DNA from 3 places in the Actinoallomurus acaciae genome. Region 3 is predicted to be linked to each of the others. Evidence: riboswitches for the same ligand, from Rfam matches in the RefSeq annotation. Region 3 holds a riboswitch; each other region holds the start of a gene.
What was found. Region 3 has a riboswitch for cyclic di-AMP ahead of ACFFNX_RS23590 (C40 family peptidase). Riboswitches for the same ligand answer to the same signal wherever they lie in the genome.
Positions count from the first base shown of each region.

Region 1: another riboswitch for cyclic di-AMP. It lies ahead of ACFFNX_RS10185 (C40 family peptidase); the one in region 3 lies ahead of ACFFNX_RS23590 (C40 family peptidase).
Region 2: another riboswitch for cyclic di-AMP. It lies ahead of ACFFNX_RS23270 (CHAP domain-containing protein); the one in region 3 lies ahead of ACFFNX_RS23590 (C40 family peptidase).

Region 1 is NZ_JBHLZP010000052.1:14,574-20,785, forward strand. It holds gene ACFFNX_RS10155 (GNAT family N-acetyltransferase) at 1-217, shown strand, start outside; gene infA (translation initiation factor IF-1) at 221-445, shown strand; gene ACFFNX_RS10165 (TetR/AcrR family transcriptional regulator) at 527-1,162, opposite strand; gene ACFFNX_RS10170 (nitroreductase family deazaflavin-dependent oxidoreductase) at 1,270-1,770, shown strand; gene ACFFNX_RS10175 (cytochrome P450 family protein) at 1,970-3,331, shown strand; gene ACFFNX_RS10180 (hypothetical protein) at 3,364-4,080, opposite strand; cyclic di-AMP (ydaO/yuaA leader) riboswitch at 4,281-4,418, shown strand; gene ACFFNX_RS10185 (C40 family peptidase) at 4,424-5,416, shown strand; gene ACFFNX_RS10190 (LLM class F420-dependent oxidoreductase) at 5,387-6,212, opposite strand, start outside.
Region 2 is NZ_JBHLZP010000178.1:7,496-13,707, forward strand. It holds gene ACFFNX_RS23255 (acyl-CoA dehydrogenase family protein) at 1-578, opposite strand, end outside; gene ACFFNX_RS23260 (TetR/AcrR family transcriptional regulator) at 565-1,209, opposite strand; gene ACFFNX_RS23265 (RlpA-like double-psi beta-barrel domain-containing protein) at 1,326-1,931, opposite strand; gene ACFFNX_RS23270 (CHAP domain-containing protein) at 2,021-2,779, opposite strand; cyclic di-AMP (ydaO/yuaA leader) riboswitch at 2,791-2,933, opposite strand; gene ACFFNX_RS23275 (sirohydrochlorin chelatase) at 3,487-4,254, opposite strand; gene ACFFNX_RS23280 (phosphoadenylyl-sulfate reductase) at 4,236-4,949, opposite strand; gene ACFFNX_RS23285 (Insertion element protein) at 4,946-5,125, opposite strand; gene ACFFNX_RS23290 (nitrite/sulfite reductase) at 5,190-6,212, opposite strand, start outside.
Region 3 is NZ_JBHLZP010000182.1:4,774-10,985, forward strand. It holds gene ACFFNX_RS23575 (tetratricopeptide repeat protein) at 1-630, opposite strand, end outside; gene ACFFNX_RS23580 (pyridoxine/pyridoxamine 5'-phosphate oxidase) at 754-1,434, opposite strand; gene ACFFNX_RS23585 (class II 3-deoxy-7-phosphoheptulonate synthase) at 1,603-2,934, shown strand; gene ACFFNX_RS23590 (C40 family peptidase) at 2,967-3,911, opposite strand; cyclic di-AMP (ydaO/yuaA leader) riboswitch at 3,980-4,162, opposite strand; gene ACFFNX_RS23595 (CHAP domain-containing protein) at 5,793-6,212, opposite strand, start outside.

The DNA.
Region 1 (6,212 bases), on a different contig from region 3:
CCGGCAGCCGCGGATCGGGCTGCTCGCGGTCCGATCCGACCGGCGCCGCCGCGGCGTCGCCCGGGCGCTGCTGGCTCACGTGCTGGGCTCGCTGCACCGCTCCGGGGTCGAGACGGCATCGGCCGAAGTGAACGAGTCCAACGACGCGGCCCTGGCGCTGGCCGAGAGCATCGGCGCCCGGCGCACGAGCAGCAACCTGGAATTGGTGGTCCGCTGAATAATGGCCAGAACGGTAAAGGGCATCGAAGTCGAAGGCACCGTCATCGAGTGTCTCCGCAATGCCAACTTCACGGTGGAGCTGGAGAACGGGCACAAGGTGCTCGCGCACATCAGCGGGAAGATACGCAGGAACCACATCAGGATCCTGCCGTATGACCGGGTGCTCGTGGAGCTCAGCCCGTACGACCTGACCCGCGGCCGGATCCTCTTCCGGTACCGGAACTAGCGGCGGGCGACCGACCGGAGCTGAACCGTAGAACGGCCCGGCTGAAACCACGTTTCAGCCGGGCCTTACGACGGGTTCCTCTTACGGGGTCGCGCTGAGCGTCGGCAGCAGCACGTCGACCAACTGTGCCGACGAGGCGAGATCGGCGGCCGCCGCGGAACCGCGTCGCTGGAGGGCACGCTGGTGGGCCGCGCCGACCAGAAGCAGGGCGGTGGCGTCCAGGTCGAGCGACCGAGGCAGACGGCCGCTGCCGCGCTGCTCGGCGAGGTAGCCGCGGACACCCTCGATGGCCCGGTGCGGCCCGACGTCGAGTCGGCTGCTTCGTTCGGCGAACGCCTTACGCAACTCGCCGTCCGATTCGATGGCCGCCGCGATCGGCAGGGCGCGCCGGAAGAACCGCTCCAAGGCGTCCAGTAGCGCGATGAGGTCGTCGCGAAGTTCGCCGGTGCCCGCCGTGCGGTAGAGCTCTTCCAGCACCTGCTTCACCGGCGGCAGATGGGTCTGCACGACCGCCAGGAGGAGACCGAGCCGGTCCCCGAAGTGGTAGTAGATGCTCGACTCGGCCACACCGGCCCGGCGCGCCACCTCCTTCGTCGACAGCCGGGCGACGCCCGCGTCGGCGAGGATCGACTCGGTGGCCGAGAGGATCGCCTCGCGTACCCCGGTGGCCGGACGGCCTCGCCGGGGCGCGCCGGGCGACTTGTCGGCTACGGCCATGACCGGACTCGCTCCCTCACGTCTGGCATCTTGCCTTATCGCCCGCCCACGCATACTTTCCTGAGTATCAGCTCAGTAATTATTCTGGTGCAAAGGAGATGCCGTCGATGTCCACGCCCGTCCAGCGCCGCCCTTCCCGTACGCAGCGGTCCGGCGATGCCCTCGTCCGCGCCCTGCTGCGATCACCCCTGCACCGCCTTCTCAGCGGCCGGTTGTTGATCATTACGGTGACCGGCCGCAAGACCGGCCGCAGGTACACACTGCCCGTCGGCTACGTGGAGCATGACGGCGCACTGCTCATCGGTACGGCCGGAACCTGGCGACGCAATCTCCGCCCCGGCGAGCCGGTCGACATCCGCTTTCGGGGACATGACCGCCAAGCCGAGGCCGACGTGGTGACGGACGAGGAGGAGGCCGCCGACCTGTACCGGGTGATTCTGCGCGGCAATCCGGTGCATGGCCGTTTTGCCGGCATCGGCGTCGAGCCTGACGGCAGCCCCGACCGCGCCGACCTACGCCGAGCACTCGCGGCCGGCACCGCGGTCGTACGGCTACGCCCGTCAGCCCGGCACCATCCACCCAGGTCGGCGCGGTCCGCGGATTCATGATCCGGCCAGAGGATGCCTATTCGGCTCCCCCAAGAGTTCGCGCTTCGCCCATGGGCATCTATTTGCGACGGCAAGATCGCCGAGTGTAGCGTTGTCGGCTTCGATGCGTGACCCGGTGATCACCGTGGATCTCCACCCCCGCACGAGACATCGGGCGTCCACCATGCTGCTGCTCGAAAGCACCTGGTCAGGAGTGCAAATGACCTCGCCCGACTCCAGTCCTGCGCCGTCGCCGGACGGCTCGGCCGCCGACGGGCCCCCTTCGCTGCACGGGCCGGAGTTCGCCGCCGATCCCGAAGGCGTCTACCGCCTGCTCCGGGCGCACGGCCCCATCGCGCCGGTCGAACTGTCCCCCGGCGTGCCCGGGATGCTCGTCACCGACTACGACGTCGCGCTCGAAATCCTGCGCGACCAGGTGAAGTTCCCCCGCGACGCCCGCCGGTGGCAGCAGGGGATCCCGCCCGAGTGCCCGGTCCTGCCGATCATGGCGTACCGGCCGACGTGCAACCTCACCGACGACCCCCTCCGCTCGCGGCTGCGCGAGGCCGTGACCGACACCTTGGACCAGGTCGATCTGAACGCGCTGCGCACCTTCGTCGAGCGCAGCGCGGACCATCTCATCGATCAGATGGGTCCGCTGGGCGAGGCGGACCTGCGCACCGAGTACGCCCTGGTGCTCCCGCTGCTGGTGTTCAACGAACTGTGCGGCTGCCCGGCCGAGCTCGGCGAGCGCATGGTCGCGGCCGTACGGGAGGTCCTGAAGTGGGAGAACTCCGAAGAAGCGAACATGACCCTCGGCCTGGCGGTCCTGGAGCTCATGGCGCTCAAGCGCGAGAACCCGGGCCAGGACATGACGACGTGGCTGATGGACCATCCGGCCCGGCTCACGGACGAGGAGGTCGCGCACCAGATCGTGATGCTCGTCGGCGCGGGCAGCGAACTCGTGCAGAACCTGATCGTCAACACGTTGCGGCTGCTGTTGTCCGACGAGCGGTTCGGCGGTGAGCTGTCCGGCGGAAGCCTGTCCGTCGAGGACGCCCTGGACGAGGTCCTGTGGACGGACCCGCCGCTCGCGAACTTCGGAGTCAGCTATCCGGTCGAGCCGCTCGACTTCCACGGCGTGCGGCTGCCGGCCGACCAGCCGGTCGTCATCAGCTTCGCGGCGGCCAACAACGATCCGGCGACCCGGGCCGAGGACCGGGCGGGCAACCGCGCCCACCTGTCGTGGGGCGTCGGGCCGCATGCCTGCCCGGCTCAGGGGCAGGCGCGCATCATCGCCACGATCGCCATCGAGAAGCTCCTCGACGGGCTGCCGGACATGCGGTTGGCCACCCCCGTCGAGGAGCTCACCTGGCGCCCCGGCTTCATCCAGCGCGCCCTGTCCTCGCTGCCCGTACGCTTCCCGCCCCTTCCCGCGCAGGCTCCGCCCGCCGGGCCGGACGCGGTGGCCGAACCGAGGAGCGACGAACCGGAGACACCGGCCGACGAGGCACCGGCGCCCGAGGCACCGGCCCGCTGGTGGCGCCGCCTGGCGAACTGGTGGGGCGGGGACGCGGACTGACCGATCGCCGGTGAGAACCGGGTCGTGCCACCTCAGCCAGGCCAGGGGCCGAACGGACTCGGGCCGAAGGACAGTCCCAGTTCGAACGGGTGGATCCGCCAGGTGCTGATCGCGTAGCTCGCCAGGTGACCGGCCGCCGCGATCGTGTCCGTACGCGCCGGGCCGCGCAACACCTGCGAGGTGGCGTCGGCGTCCGACCGCTGGTCGCGCCAGATCGGCGCGCCGGTGGGAATCGGGCCGGTCTCGACGTGCGAGTACCAGGCGTCATCCGGTGCGAGCGCGGCCATCATCAACACGTACGGGGTGAACGGGATCTGCCAGCCGCCGGTCTCCACGGCAAGGAACTCACCCCGGCGCGCGGCGGCCAACGCGATGGCGCCGATCCACTGGAACAACGCGATGAAATCGTCCCGCCCGGCCGCCATTCGCGCGACGTCGGGCGCCACGGGCTCCAGTTGCACCGTGACCCCGCCGGCCTGGCCGTCCGCGGTGCGGTATCGGTCCGGCAGGAACAGCACGGAGTTCTCGGCGTTGAACAGGCCGGCCTCGCGGAACCGCCGGGGTGCCACCTCGGACCGAGCCAGAACTCCGTGACCGAGCCGGTCACGCAGCGGCGGTGACCCGATCACCCGCCAGTAGGACACGGGACCCGCGTCTTGCCACATCGCGATATGGCCGCCCAAGGGCAGGCCGACGAGAACGGTGCTCATGACATCGCCGATGGCACCGGGAACGGGCGGCATGCTCACATGGCCCACCTTAGGGCCTTAGGGACGCACACCCCGAAAGGTGATGCGGGGCGGACGCCCGGGACATTTCTCACCGCCGCCGCCTGCACCACGCGATCAACCATGTACGAAGCGTGCGTTTAATCACGATTTGATAGCTTTGCCCACATTCATCCCCTACACTCCACAGAACTCGGTGGTCCCGTGTCTCCCACCCGGAACATGGCCGCCGGCCGAATCTCTGCAGATCAGGGAACCGGGGACCCACGTTTTCGGGGTGAATCCGCAGCGTCCGCGCTCGGTAGGGCATCTCCCGCCCGAACCCGGCAGCTAACCCGGTAGGCGTGAGGAGAGGAGTTCGTACGTGCCGACTTCATATTCGCGGCGCACCCATTTCGGCCGCCGGGGAGGCATTACCGCCTTGCTGGTGAGCGCCGCCCTCCTGCTTCCCGCGAGTGGCGCAAGCGCCGCCGGGTCGTCGGCGGCCACCGCGAGAAAGAAACTGGACAAGCTCAACAGTCAGGTGGACAAACTCGCCAACCAGTACGACAAGGCCGAGACCGAGCTGACCGCGGCGAAGAAACATCTTGCCGCGATCAATAAACAGCTGAAAACGGAACAACCTCAATATCAGAGCCTGCGCGTCCGGGTGGCGCAGATGGCCGTCGCCGCATATAAGAACGGCACCCTCGACGACACCGCGCTCGCCGCCTCCAAAGACCCCGACGCGGCGCTGCAGGACATGTCGACCTTCGCCGAGCTTTCGCGCAATCAGAGCCAGGCGGTGACCGCACTCCTGGCATCCGCCCAACGCCTCCAGCGGGATCGGGAAGAAGCCCGGTCGACACTGCGGACCATCACCACGTCCGCGGCCGCGTTGAAGAAGAAGAAAACCGTGGTCGAGAAGGCGATCGCCGAGCAGAAGGCGCTGTTGGCGAAGGCCGGCAGCTCCAGTGGAGGCACGAACAGCGGTTCGAGCGGCGGCCCCACCGGCTCCGTGTCCGGTCAGGCCGGCAAGGCCGTGAGCTATGCCAAGGCCCAGCTCGGCAAGCCCTACGTCTTCGGCGGTACCGGCCCGAGCGGCTATGACTGTTCCGGGCTCACGATGATGGCCTGGCGCGCCGCCGGCGTCAGCCTTCCCCGCGTCGTCCCCGACCAGTACAACGCCATCCGCCATGTCGCCAAGTCCGACCTGCGCCCCGGTGACCTGGTCTTCTTCGACAGCCTCGGCCATGAGGGCATTTACGTCGGCGGCGGCAGGTTCATCCACGCCCCGCACACCGGCACCGACGTGCAGTACGCCAGCATGTCCAACTCCTACTGGGTCTCACACTTCGTCGGCGCCGGCCGTCCGTAGCGACGAGCCCGAGCCACCGGGGCCGGGGAAGAGCGCCTGGGCCAGTCGACGGTAGCCCGGCATCGGGTCATGGCCCGGCTCCACCAGCACCTGCACGCCGACGTGATCGGCACCGGCCTCCAGGTGGGCGGCGAGACGGGTGGCGATGGTCTCCGGAGTACCGTGGACGACGAGGGCGTCGATGAGCGCGTCGCTGCCCCGGTCGGCGATGTCGCCCGAGCCGAAGCCGTGGCGGAGCAGGTTGTTGACGTAGTTGCGCAGGCCCAGGTACGGGTCGGCGACGTAGTCACGGCCGATGGCGCGGGCGTGGCCGGCGTCGGCGCCGACGACGACCTTGTGCTCGGGCGCGAGGAGGGCGCCGGGGCCGAGGAGGTCGCGGGCGTGACGAGTATGGCCGGGGACGACGAGGTAGGGGTGGGCACCCGCCGCCCGGTCCCGGGCCAGTCGCAGAGAGCGGTCACCCAGCGCGGCGAGGACGCGCCGGTCGGCGGGGACGGCGGCGTCGAGTTCGTCCAGGTAGGACACCATCGTCTCGTACGGTGAGTGAAATCGCGTGATCGATTCCGGATGGCCGATGCCGACACCGAGCAGAAACCGGTCGGGGTGCCTCGCGTCGATGCGCTCGTAGGACTCCGCGATCGACGCCGCGTCGTTGGTCCACATGTTGACGATCGCGGTGGCCACGACGATCTCACTGGTGGCGTCGAGTGCGCGCTCGACGAGTGCGAGGTCGGGCAGCGCCCGCCTCCCCAGCCCCAGCCACGCGGTCCCGAAGCCGAGCGCCTCCGCCTCGGCC
Region 2 (6,212 bases), on a different contig from region 3:
GCGCGGGTCGTGTTGGCGCGGACGTCCGAGCCGCCCTGCTTCTCCGTCATCGACATCCCGGCGAGGATCCCGGCCTTGGTCAGCGGCGGGCGCAGGCCGAAGTCGTACGTGCCGGAGGTCAGCAGCGGTTCGTACTCACGGGCGAGTTCGGGCTCCTGGCGCAGCGCGGGCACCGCGGCGTACGTCATCGAGATCGGGCAGCCGTGCCCGGCGTCGACCCGCCACACGTAGAACCTGGCGGCGCGGGCCACGTGCGCGCCGGCGCGCTCGGTCCACGCGCGGGCGTGCAGGCCGTGCCCGACCGCGACCTTCATCAGCTCGTGCCAGGCGGGGTGGAACTCCACCTCGTCGACGCGGTGGCCGTACCGGTCGTGGGTGCGCAGCACCGGGCGGTGCTCATTGGCGAGCCGGCCCCACTCCTGCGCCTCCTCGGTGCCGGCCAGCCGGCCGAGCTCGTGGATCTCCTCGGCCGCCCAGCCTCCGCCCTCGCGGAACAGCCCGTCCAGCAGGGCCGGGTCGTCGGCCACGTCGTAGCCGATCAGCGGCGGGACCTGGTTGAACACGTCATGCGTCGTCATGGACCGCTCCGATGCTGCGCTGGACGAAGGTGATGAGGTGAGCCGTGCCGCCGGAGACGTCCGGGACCGGTGCGGCGACGGAGGCGTCCGTGACGGCGGCGCGCGCCGCCAGCGGGCCGACGAGGGCTTCGCCGATGGCCCCGACGAGCGCCGCCGCGCTCACCTGGACGTCCTGGTCGGGCAACTCGCCGGTGGCGACGCCGCGGGTGCTGGGCACGACGATCGCGTCGGCGAACGCGCGCCGGGACACGAGCCGTTCACCGTCGACGGCCGGGTCGGCGGGCTCGGCGAGCAGCGCGTACGCCATCCGCGGGGCCCGAAGGGCGCGGCTCGCGAAGGTCTCGACCACCGCGGCGATCGCCTGGGCGGCGGTTCTCTCCAGGGCCACCGCCCGTGCGACGGCGTCCACCTCGCGCTGGGACGCCGTGCGGAACACCTCCGCGACCAGGTCGGCCTTTGCCGGGAAGTGGCGGTAGACGCTGCCGGTCGCGACGCCGGCCCGGCGGGCCACGGCGGCCACCGAACACCCGGCGTACCCGCGCTCGGCGACGATCGCCAGCGCCGCGGACAGGATGCGTTCACGCGACGCGCTCAGGCGCGCCTCGACGCGGGGCGTGCGGCGGTACGGCATACAAGGATTGAACCCTAGTTCACTTCTTTGGCGCAACCACGTACCGCGAAAATGGTCCGGGGCCCCTCGGGAAGAGGGGCCCCGAACGCCCCCAGGGGGATGGGGGCGGGAGAGGGCTATTTCTCGATGGCTCCGGTCGCCATGTCGTAGCCGGTGCCCGAGTGGCGGTAGACGGGGCCGTCCCCCAGCTGCAGCACCTGGAACTTGATCGGGAGCGAGTTGGACCGGGTGCCGGTGAGGTACTGCATCATCTCCTCGGACAGGTCGATGATGGCCGGCGGGTTGTGCTGGGCGACCGCCCACTCGGCCGGGCCGAAGTCCTCGACCACGCCGATGGCGCTCTTCTTGCCGACGGTGATCTTCACCTTGGTGCCGAGCGGCCAGTACGGGCTGGCGATCGTGTGGTACGACATCGGCTTGCCGGACGCGGTCTGCGCGTCCCAGAACGACGTGCCGGTGGAGACACCGCCCGGCAGGGCGGCCTTCTTCGAGGGCAGTTGCCGGGGCAGCTTGACCGTGTGGCTCTCGGTTCCGGGCCCCGTCAGGCCCGAGTCGCCGTCCTGCGTCACCTGCACGCTGTTCGTACGGGCGATGGGGGACGAGGCGGTGGGGTGGGTGAGCGCGATGGACACGCCCGCGCCGGCCACGACGACGCCGGTCGCCACCGAGGCGATCGTCTTGGTGGAGAAACGATCCAGGGACTGCTTGGCGATTTTGAACATGGGGGATGGCCTCTCAGCACAGGGGGAAACGGGGACGATGTGCAGGGCGGACCGCCCCGGCCGGCCGTGCGGCCGGGGCGGGAGAGGGCTTAGGCGTCGCTGGAGCCGTATTCGGGGTAGCCGTAACCGACGACCAGTGACTTGTCGCGCGTGCGAACCTTCACGGAGTTGTCGGTGTTGCCCTCGATGGTCTGGATGGTGCCGTCGTTGTTGTCCTTGATGACCATGCCGACGTGGTCGATGGCATCGATCGACTTGCTCCCGCTCCAGGAGAAGAAGACGACGGAGCCGGGCGTCGCGTTGTCGCCCCAGCGGCCCTGGTCCTTGAACCACTGGGCGTGGGTACGGGTGAACGCGTCCGCGCCCATTCCCTTCACTCCGAGCTGGGCGCCGACCCAGGACACGAACATGTCGCACCAGTTCGCGTTGGCGTAGTCGGAGACCTTGCCGCCGTCGCGCTGGACGCCGCGCTCGGCCCACGGGGAGGAGACGAACCACTTCTGGAACTTGGTGCCGCCGCCGGAGGAGTCCTCGCTGACGCCCACCTGGGCCTCGGCGAGCTTCAGCGCGTCGCCCGCGGTGGGCAGCCACTCGCGCTTCTTGGCGTTGACATTGTCGGCGCTCTTGCCGAGCGCGGCCGGGGCGTGCGGCTCCTTGGGGGCCGTGGCGCGGTGAGGCAGGGCCGCCAGCGCTCCGGCCGAGGTCGCGTCGACCTTCTCGGAGGATCCGGCCGGGGCCGCCGCGATCAGGCTGATCGCGGTCGCGCCGACCGCCGTTGCGGCGGCGAGGGAGCCGCCGAGTTTGGTGTTACGCAGCAGACGGCATGACTTCTTGTGTCGACCTGACACGTTTGAGCACTCCTTTGCTTCCATGCCGCTTACCGGGTTAGCTGACGGGTTCGGGCCTGGAAGCTGCCCTACGGCGCAAGGGGATGCGCCGATTCACCCCAGTGGTGCGGTGGGTCCCCGGTTCCGCGAAGTGCGGATTCAGCGGGAGCCGTCTGAGGGGACGGCTCGAAGAACAGGGGGTCGGGCCGCGTGTGCGGCCGCTTCATTCAGGTCTAGGGGATCTTGTCGTCCATTCGTCCGGTGCACTTTCACTTCCCGGCGCCTGCCGACAGCCCCAAGGGCTCGGGCGGGAAGTCACCCTGCGGGCACACTGGTGGCGTGCCACATGCCCTGTGAGGGACACGAGGGGTCCGGTTCCGTCGCTTCGCGGCGGATGCGGCGCGTTTGCCGAACCGGCATCGGGGCGGATCCATGTGGGGGGATCGCGGGGATGCGCGGAGCGGCGCGATCGTGACTATGAACCGTCGCGGTCCGAAAGGGGGGCCCCTCTCACGCGTTGTCGCGTGCCGCACGCCGTGGTGCTGGTGGGCAGGCCCTGGCCGGCGGAGATGTTACGGACGGCGCATGGGGGGCGCCGCCGGTCAACCGAACATAGCAAACATATTTCGGGCCGTAAAGGGTGAATATGGACATCCACCGCCTCTGACCTGCGAGAAGATCACATGGGCGGCCTGTCAACCCCCGAAACCCTTACGAAATAAGGGTTTTCAGCCGACGGCGGCTTGATCACCGAGCGTGATGATCTCGGTGTAGCGCTGCCCGATGATCTCGGCCAGCTCGGGTGCGGCGCCCAGCGCCGCCGACACCGCCATCGCCCCCGCCGCGAGCGACTCGTCGCGGACCTTGTCGGCGAAGTGGCCGGGGGCGAGGAAATAGGAGGCGACCGCGACCCGTGGGGCCCCGGCGTCCAAAAGCCCGCGTACGGCCTCGGCCGGCGTGGGGCGCGCGGCGGAGGCGTAGGCGGGGACGACGCGCCGCCATCCGCGCCAGCCACGGGCCATCCGGCCGATCGTCGCGTTGGCCGCCGGGTCGCTCGACCCTGCGGCGGCCAGCACCAGGGCCGTGTCCGGGTCGGGCGTCACACCGGCCTCGGCCAGCCTCCGCTCCAGGGCCGCGATCATCAGCGGGTGCGGCCCGAGCGTCGCGCCGTACCGCAGGAGCATCCGCGGGTGGTGCCGGCGCACCTCGGTCAGCGCGCCGGGGATGTCGGTCTTGCTGTGGTACGCGGAGGTCAGCAGGAGGGGGAGGACGACGGCCTCCCCGGAGCCGTCGGCGTCGGCGAGCGCGCCGAGCGCCTGGCCGGGCGTCGGGGGCGCGTGGTCGAGGTAGGACGTCACGACCCGCAGCCCGGACCGGCGGCGTACGAGGTCGAGCAGGTCCTCGACCGTCGCCGCCGCACGCGGGTCCCGGCTGCCGTGCGCCACCGCCACCAGGGGCGGTGGAGGTGCGCAGCTGATCAGAGGTTGATGCCGCATTCGGACTTTCCGGTGCCGGCCCACCGGCCGCTGCGCGGATCGTCGCCGGGCGCGACCCGCTGGGTGCACGGCTCGCAGCCGATGGAGGGGTAGCCGTCGTACTGCAGCGGGTTGACGAGGATGCCGTTCTCGTCGATGTAGGCGCCGAGCTGCTCGTGCGTCCACCGGGCGAGCGGGTTGACCTTGACCTTCCCGCGCGCGGCGTTCCACTCCACGACCCTGGCGCCGCGCCGGTGCGAGGTCTCCTCCCGGCGGATCCCGGTGATCCATGCGAGGTACGGCTCCAGGGCGCGGTTCAGCGGCTCGACCTTGCGCAGGTGGCAGCACAGGTCCGGGGTCCGGCCGTAGAGCCGGGGGCCCAGGTCGCGCTCCTGCTCGGCGACCGTACGCGAGGATGTGACGTTCACCACATTGACCGGGTAGACCGCCTCGACGGCGTCACGGGTGCCGATCGTCTCGGCGAAGTGGTAGCCCGTGTCGACGAAGAGCACGTCGATGCCCGGCCGGATCTTGGCGGCGATGTCCACCAGCACGGCGTCCTTCATCGAGGACGTCACGCAGATCCGGTCGCCGAAAGTGGCGATCGCCCAGCGGATGATCTCCTCGGCCGGGGCCTCTTCGAGGGCGTCGGCGGCCGACTCGACGATGTCGGTGAGGTCGAGCGCGGCGGTCGGGCGTTCGAAGGTGAGGGTCATCTCGCGCCCCCTCTCGGCTCGGCGGGGACGGCGGCGCTGAGCGCGCCGGTGCCGATGAACCGCAGCCGGAACGCGCGGGTGCAGGCGCGGCAGTGCCACCCGCCGTCGCTCTCGTACGGCTCCAGGTCCTCGTCGCCGCAGTAGGGGCAGTAGAAGGGGACCGCTCGCTCGCTCATGAGCCCTCCTCCGTCGGGGAGGCGGCCGGGCGCACGGTGTTCTCGGTTCGCTCACTCCGTTCGCTCACGTCAGGTCCTCCTGTTCCGCCCGCTGGACCCAGTCGGCGAACGCCTCGCCGTCGCCGCGCTGTGCCTGGTACCGGCGCAGGACCCGCTCGACGTAGTCGGGCAGCCCGTCGGCGGTGGTCTTGAGCCCGCGGACCTTCTTGCCGAAGGCGCCGCCGACCGACCCGCCGAGATGGATCTGGTAGCCCTCCACCTGGTTGCCGTCGGCGTCGGTGACCAGCTGGCCCTTCAGCCCGATGTCGGCGACCTGGATCCGCGCGCAGGAGTTCGGGCAGCCGTTGATGTTGATGGTCAGCGGCTCGTCGAAGTCCGGCAGGCGCTTCTCCAGCTCGCCGATGAGGTCCATGCCGCGCTGCTTGGTCTCGACGATCGCGAGCTTGCAGTACTCGATGCCGGTGCAGGCCATCGTCTGCCGCCGGAAGGTCGAGGGCCGCACCTGGAGGTCGTGGGCCTCCAGCTCGGCGGTGAGGTCCGCGGTGCGTTCCCCGGGGACGTCGAGGATGACCATCTTCTGCTCGGTCGTCGTGCACACCTGGCCCGAGCCGTACTCCGCGGCCAGGTCGGCGATCACGTGCAGCAGGTCGCCGTTGACCCGGCCCACGCGCGGCGCGAACCCGACGTAGTAGTTGCCGTCGCGCTGAGGGTGGACGCCGACGTGGTCCCGGCGGGCGTCACGGGGTGCGCCCGGCGCCGGCCCGTCGGGCAGCGTGTAGCCGAGGTACTCCTTCTCCAGCACCTCGCGGAAGCGCTCGGGACCCCAGTCGTTCATCAGGAACTTGAGCCGGGCGCGGCTCCGCAGCCGCCGGTAGCCGTAGTCGCGGAAGATCCCGGCGACCCCGGCCCAGACCTCGTGCGCCTGGTCGGGGCGGACGAAGGCGCCGAGGCGCTTGGCGAACATCGGGTTGGTGGACAGCCCGCCGCCGACCCAGACGTCGTAGCCCGTCTCGCCCTGGTCGTTCACCACGCCGACGAACGCGATGTCGTTGATCTCGTGGACGGTGCACTGCGCCGTGCAGCCGGA
Region 3 (6,212 bases):
CATCTCCCTGATCTGCAGGTTGCCCGCGTAGATGGACGCCCCGCGCTGGAGGACCTCCCGTGCGCCCGCGGGGTCGCCCGCCTCGAGCCGCAGGTGGGCCAGCAGCGTGTAGTCCGACGCGTAGACCAGGTAGTCCGGCGCCAGCGCGATCAGGTCGGTCTGGTACTTCAGGGCGCGGAGCTTGTCACCCCGGTCCACCGCCCACTTCGACAGGCGCTTGAGCGCGTGCCGGCGCAGCTGGGAGTCGTTCACGACCGACTCAAGGAGCGCCTCGGCCTCGTCGAGGCGGCCGCCGTCCTTGAGGATGTCGGCCAGCGTCAGGGCGTACCAGGGGATGGTCGGGTACTTCTCGCGCGCCGAGCGGACGATCTCCGCGGAGCGGTTGTAGTCGCCTCGCCACTTGTACACCTCGGCGAGCGCCGCGGTGGCGAAACGGGTGTCGCCGCCGGCTGCGAGGGCCGCGTTGGCGATCTGCTCGGACTTCCGGTCGTCTCGCTCGTTGGTGAGGACGAGCCACGACAGCAGCGACAGCCCGTCGCCTTCGAGATCGGCCTGCCTCGACTCCAGGAGCTGCTGGGCCTCTTCCGGCTTACGGAGCCAGATGTCATAGGCGCGGCTGGTGGTGCTCATGTCAGAACCTCATGCGTCGTCGGCTGTCTGCGGAGAATCGGCCCATCATCGCAGAAGCGGGCCGCGCCCGGGGTGAAGGCGATCAACTGTGGTCCGGCCCCGGACCGGACCGACCGGTGGAGACTACGGCCACAGCATGTGGCGTTCCCACGGGCCGTGAGGATCCGTGCGTTCGTACCGCAGCCGGGTGTGAACGCGGTCCTTGTCGGCCTGCCAGAACTCGATCTCGGCCGGAACGAGCGTGTAGAGCGTCCACTCCGTACTGACCAGGGCGGGGTCCGCCTCGATCCGGGCCAGCGCCGCGCGGAAGGCGCGGTCGCGGTCCTCAAGGCTCTCCAGATGTCCGCTCTGGCGGCCCAGCAGCGCCTCGGCGCGGGCGGAGGGCGCACGGGCCAGCAGGTCGGCGGCGCTCTGTTCGGGGGAGGCGGGCTCCACGCCGCCCCGCACGCGTACCTGGCGGCCTTGCAGCGGCCAGTAGAAGGTGAGTGCCGCGCGGGGCACGTCCGCCAGCTGACGGCCCTTGGGACTGCCGGCGTGGACCGCGAACTGCCAGCCGCCGGCGTCCACGTTCTTGAGGATGAGGACCCGTGCGTCGGGGCCGCCGTCCGTACCGACGGTCGACAGCGTCATGGCGTGTGGATCTGGCACCCCGGCCTCGACCGCCTCCCTCAGCCAGCCGAGGAACAGGTCGACCGGCTCGGCCGGGGCACGAGCGGGGTCGAAGTCCGCCAGCGGGCCGGCGAACACCTCCAGGCTCCGCAGCCACTCCCGTACGGTCTGCCCGAGACCTTCGCTTTCGCCCATCATGTCCCCCTTGGTGGTCGGTGTCCCCGCCGTCCATCCTCCTCGCCCCTGCCGAGGCCGGGGACGGCGGCCTGGAGGGTATGCGTCTCCCCAAGACCGGGCAAGGGCGCCGCGTCGCGGGTGGCCGCCTGCCCATGCATGGCGTAGGGGTCGATACCCTAGGTGCCCGTGGACCTCCTTGACTCCTGGCGTGATCTTCCTGCGGCCCAGCAGCCCGATTGGCCCGACCCCGCTCAGGTGCGCGGCGTCGCCGACCAGCTCGCCAAGCTTCCGCCGCTCGTGTTCGCGGGCGAGTGCGACCAGCTCCGTGCGGAGCTCGCCGCCGTCGCGCGTGGCGAGGCGTTCGTGCTGCAGGGCGGCGACTGCGCGGAGACGTTCTCCGGCGCCACCGCCGACGACGTGCGCAACAAGCTCAAGACCCTGCTCCAGATGTCGGTCGTCCTGACGTACGCCGCGAGCGTGCCGGTCGTGAAGATCGGCCGGATGGCGGGCCAGTTCGCCAAGCCGCGCTCCAAGCCGGTCGAGGTCCGGGACGGCGTCGAGCTTCCCGCGTACCGCGGCGACATGGTCAACGGCTTCGGCTTCACCGCCGAGGACCGGATGCCCGACCCGGGACGTCTGCTGCGGGCCTACCACGCCGCCGCGGTGACGCTGAACCTCTGCCGCGCCTTCACCCAGGGCGGGTACGCCGACCTGCGTCAGGTCCACGCGTGGAACCAGGACTTCGTGGCCAACAGCCCGGCCGGGCGCCGCTACGAGCGGCTGGCGGGCGAGATCGACCGGGCGCTGGCGTTCATGCACGCCGCCGGCGCCGACCCGGAGGAGTTCCACCGCGTCCAGCTGTACTCCAGCCACGAGGCGCTCATCCTCGACTACGAGCGGGCGCTGACCCGCATCGACTCGCGTTCCGGCCTGCCGTACGACGTGTCCGGGCACTTCCTGTGGATCGGCGAGCGCACCCGGCAGCTCGACGGCGCGCACGTGGAGTTCATGCGGCGCATCCGCAACCCGATCGGGGTCAAGCTCGGCCCGACGACGTCCGCCGAGGACGCCCTGGCGCTCATCGACAAGCTCGACCCCGAGCGCGAGCCGGGCCGCCTGACGTTCGTGATCCGCATGGGCGCCGGTCGCGTCCAAGACGCGCTGCCGCCGCTGGTGGAGAAGGTCACCGCGAGCGGGGCGAAGGTCGCGTGGATCTGCGACCCGATGCACGGCAACACGTTCGAGGCGGAGAGCGGCTACAAGACCCGCCGGTTCGACGACGTCGTGGCCGAGGTGGAGGGCTTCTTCGACGTCCACCGGTCGCTGGGCACCCACCCGGGCGGCGTCCACCTGGAGTTCACCGGCGACGACGTCACCGAGTGCGTGGGCGGCGGCCACGAGATCGTCGAAGACGACCTGCACCAGCGGTACGAGACCGCCTGCGACCCGCGGCTCAACCGCAGCCAGGCGCTCGACCTGGCGTTCATGGTCGCGGAGATGTACCGCACGACGAAGTGAGAAAAGGGGCCCCGCGCCCGGGGCCCCTTCACTCAGACGATGCGTACGGCTCCGGCGAACGGGCGGGTCGCCAGGTCGGCGACGCGCACGTGGTCGCCGGTGTGCGGTGCGTGGATGAACTTCCCGTCTCCCAGGTACATCCCCATGTGGTGGATGTCGGAGTAGAAGAACACCAGGTCACCGGGCTGTAGATCGTTCCGTGGGACGTGGACGCCGGCGTTCCACTGGTCGCCGCCGTAGTGCGGCAGGTTCACCCCGACCTGCTTGTACGCCCACATGGTCAGCCCGGAGCAGTCGAACCCCTTCCCGGGCGTGGCGCCGCCCCAGACGTACGGGACGCCGAGCTGCGTCAGCGCCGCGCGTACGGCCCCGATCGCCTTGCTGGACCCGCCCGGGATCTCCGGCACGCTCTCGCCGTGCTCGGCGCGCTCGACGGCGTCCTTGAGCAACGGCCTGCGCAGCTTGTCGAGCGTCCTGCCGATCGTCGTCTTCTTCTGCGCGAGCTGCGTCTTGAGCGCCGCGGACCGCGACGCCCGGTCCTGGGCGTTCTGCCAGGCGCGCTCGGCGTTCTGGATCGCCTGGGTGAGCTGGCGGACCTGGGTGTCGTCCTGCTGGGTGAAGAAGTGCAGGGTCGCGGCCTGGTCCAGCAGTGCCTGCGGGTCCCTGGAGGAGAACAGGGCAGGGGCCTCGTCGGGTGCGCTGTTCATGTAGCGCAGCGCGGCCAGCCGGCCGACACGCCGCTGGATGGCCTTGAGGGCCTTGGTCTCGCGCTGCGAGGTCGCCTTGGCGATCGCGCTGGCGCGCTGGGCCTGCCGCAGCCGGACACGCAGTCCGTCGTACTGCTCGGTGAGCTGTTCGAGCTGGGTGTTCAGCTGGTCGGCCTGTTGCCGGACCGCGTCGATGCCGGGTGTCGGCTTCGCCTCGGCCGCCGGCGATGGTGCGATCAGTCCGGCGGTGAGAAGAATGCCGGCGACCACGGCGTTTTTACTGCGGTGCTGCCTATGATGCGCTTTCGCGGTTCGCGAAGGCTCCATTCAGGTGCTCCTCTTTCTCCTGGGCCGCCTACCGGGTTAGCTGACGGGTTCGGGCAAGGAGAAGCCCTACCGGTTACGGATTCACCCCGGGACCGAGCGCGATGGGAGAGAGTCCCGTGGAGCGCTCCGTGAGTGGGTCCCCGGTTCGCCCGGCGCGCTGGCTTGCGCGTGAGGCGATTCGGCGGTCCGGCCGGGAACCGGCCGGTGACACCGTGGGACATTAACGGACCGTGACGTGACGGCCAACCAGAACATGCGGAGATGGCCTGGCGGCTTCCAGGATGGTCACTGTGGGTGATGCCCTCGTGGTTCTTTCCGCCTAGGAGAGAGCGAGGTCCGGCTGGGGACGGTGCTGCATAGGCCGATATCTCGGGAAATGCGCCGGGCGGTCCGTGGCGATGGTGTACGGCGTCAGGGTCCATTCCGGTCGGTACGGTGGGCGCCTCTTTCCGGACCGGAACCGAGGTCGAGGCAGGGCAGGAACGCGTGAAGGTCCTCGGCGGTGAGACCGGGTGAGGGCAGCAGGCGGATGCTCCGCACTCGCAGGACGGACCAGTCCAACGCATGAAGAGCGCCGAGACCCGCCAGCAGTGGCGCGAGGTGCTCGACCACGTCACGTCACGGCGGCCGCATCGTCATTGAGCACTACAACCGCCCCGTGGCGATCGTCCTGACGTACGCCGCCGAGCTGGAGGACGCGCACATCACCGAGGCCGCCCGACCAAGCACTAGGGTGTGAGAGTCACATGGTGCCTTTCGCGAGGTAGTCGTGTGGTGGCTAGGGCCGGCGGGCTGCTACCCGCCCTCGGGCGGTCCGCCTGGCGCGGACCCGTCGGCCCGCCCTAGGTGTACGCGCACGCGCCGGGGAACGCGTTTTAAGCACCTGGCAGTACTACGTCAATTACAAGCCGCACTTGCTCCCAGAGCCGGTTGCAGTGGATGGTGTGCTGCATCGGCGTCGTGGTGATCTTGAGACATTTGACCGGCCCGGCCGTACTTCGCGATGCCGGAGCATTTTCTAGGACCTAGCCCTGGATGGCCATGTGTCAAGATCGGATTCGTCTTCGACGGTGGTGTGCTGACCTCGGAGGAGCTCGACAAGATCGTCCTCGACTCCACCGAGCACTCTGGATGGATGGTTCGCCCCGTGCCGGAGTGGCAGGAGGTGATGAGCTCACGCCTGTTCACCCGTATCGCGACACTCGCCGAGGCCCAACGCTGGCCGGCGAGCTCGCCGGCTTGGTCGGGCGCCGGCCGGGCGATGGCGGCGTTGTTCACCAGGAGGTCGATCCGCCCCAACGCCTCGATCGCGGCGGCCACGATCCGGGCGGGGGCTGCGGCGACGTCGGCGGCGAACGTGCGGATGCCGGGTCGCGGTGGTCCGCTTGAGTTTCTCCGTGGTCCGGCCCACGGCGGGCACCCGGGCGCCCTCGAGCTGACGGGCGGTCGCCCGGCCGATTCCGGTGTCGCCGCCGGTCACGATCACACTCTGGCCCTGGAGCGACGTCGTCATTGTCATGTCCTGCCCGCCCTCGTCGTCGTCCGGCTCACTCGGCCGTGCCGGGCGGGATCGCGACGACGTTGGACGTTGACCCCGGGGTCAAGCGGGTGAGGCGGGGGATGCCGCCGTCGCAGGCCGACCGAGCGCGAGATCGCGCTCCAGGGGCTGGGTCGGCCTGCGGCGGGTCCACGGGCCGGGCCGGTCGTTCGGATCGAACGCTCGGCTCGGCGCGGGACCGGAGGAAAGCGGCGGTTCCGGGCTCGGCGAGAAGGAGACCCGGAGAGAACACCGAGGGCCCTCCCCACGGGGGAGGGCCCTCGGGCTCAGACGTTGAGGGACTCGGCGGAGTCGGACTGGGAGATCGCGGAGTGGAGGGTGTTCCAGAACGCCAGCTCGGCGTCCTCCTCCAGCTCGGTGATCTTGCCCCAGAACTCCTTGTCCTCGGCCAGTGCCGCGGCCTCCGCGGACACGATCGGCATGACCGCCGTACCGGCGTCCGCGGCGTCCAGGTCGGCCACGTTCATGTCGGCGGGCATCTCGACCGGCGTGCGGTGGTGCTTGCCGCGCTTGCGGACGCGGACGTTCGGAGTCGGCACCGGCACGCGGACCTTCGCCTTGCTCAGCGCCAGCGCCACGGTGCCGAACACCACGACGGCCAGCAGCCCGGTGAGGGCGGCCTGCTGGTCGGGCAGCGGCGGCGCGGAGTCGTGCTGGGCCGTCGTCTGCATCTCGTGCGCGGGCGT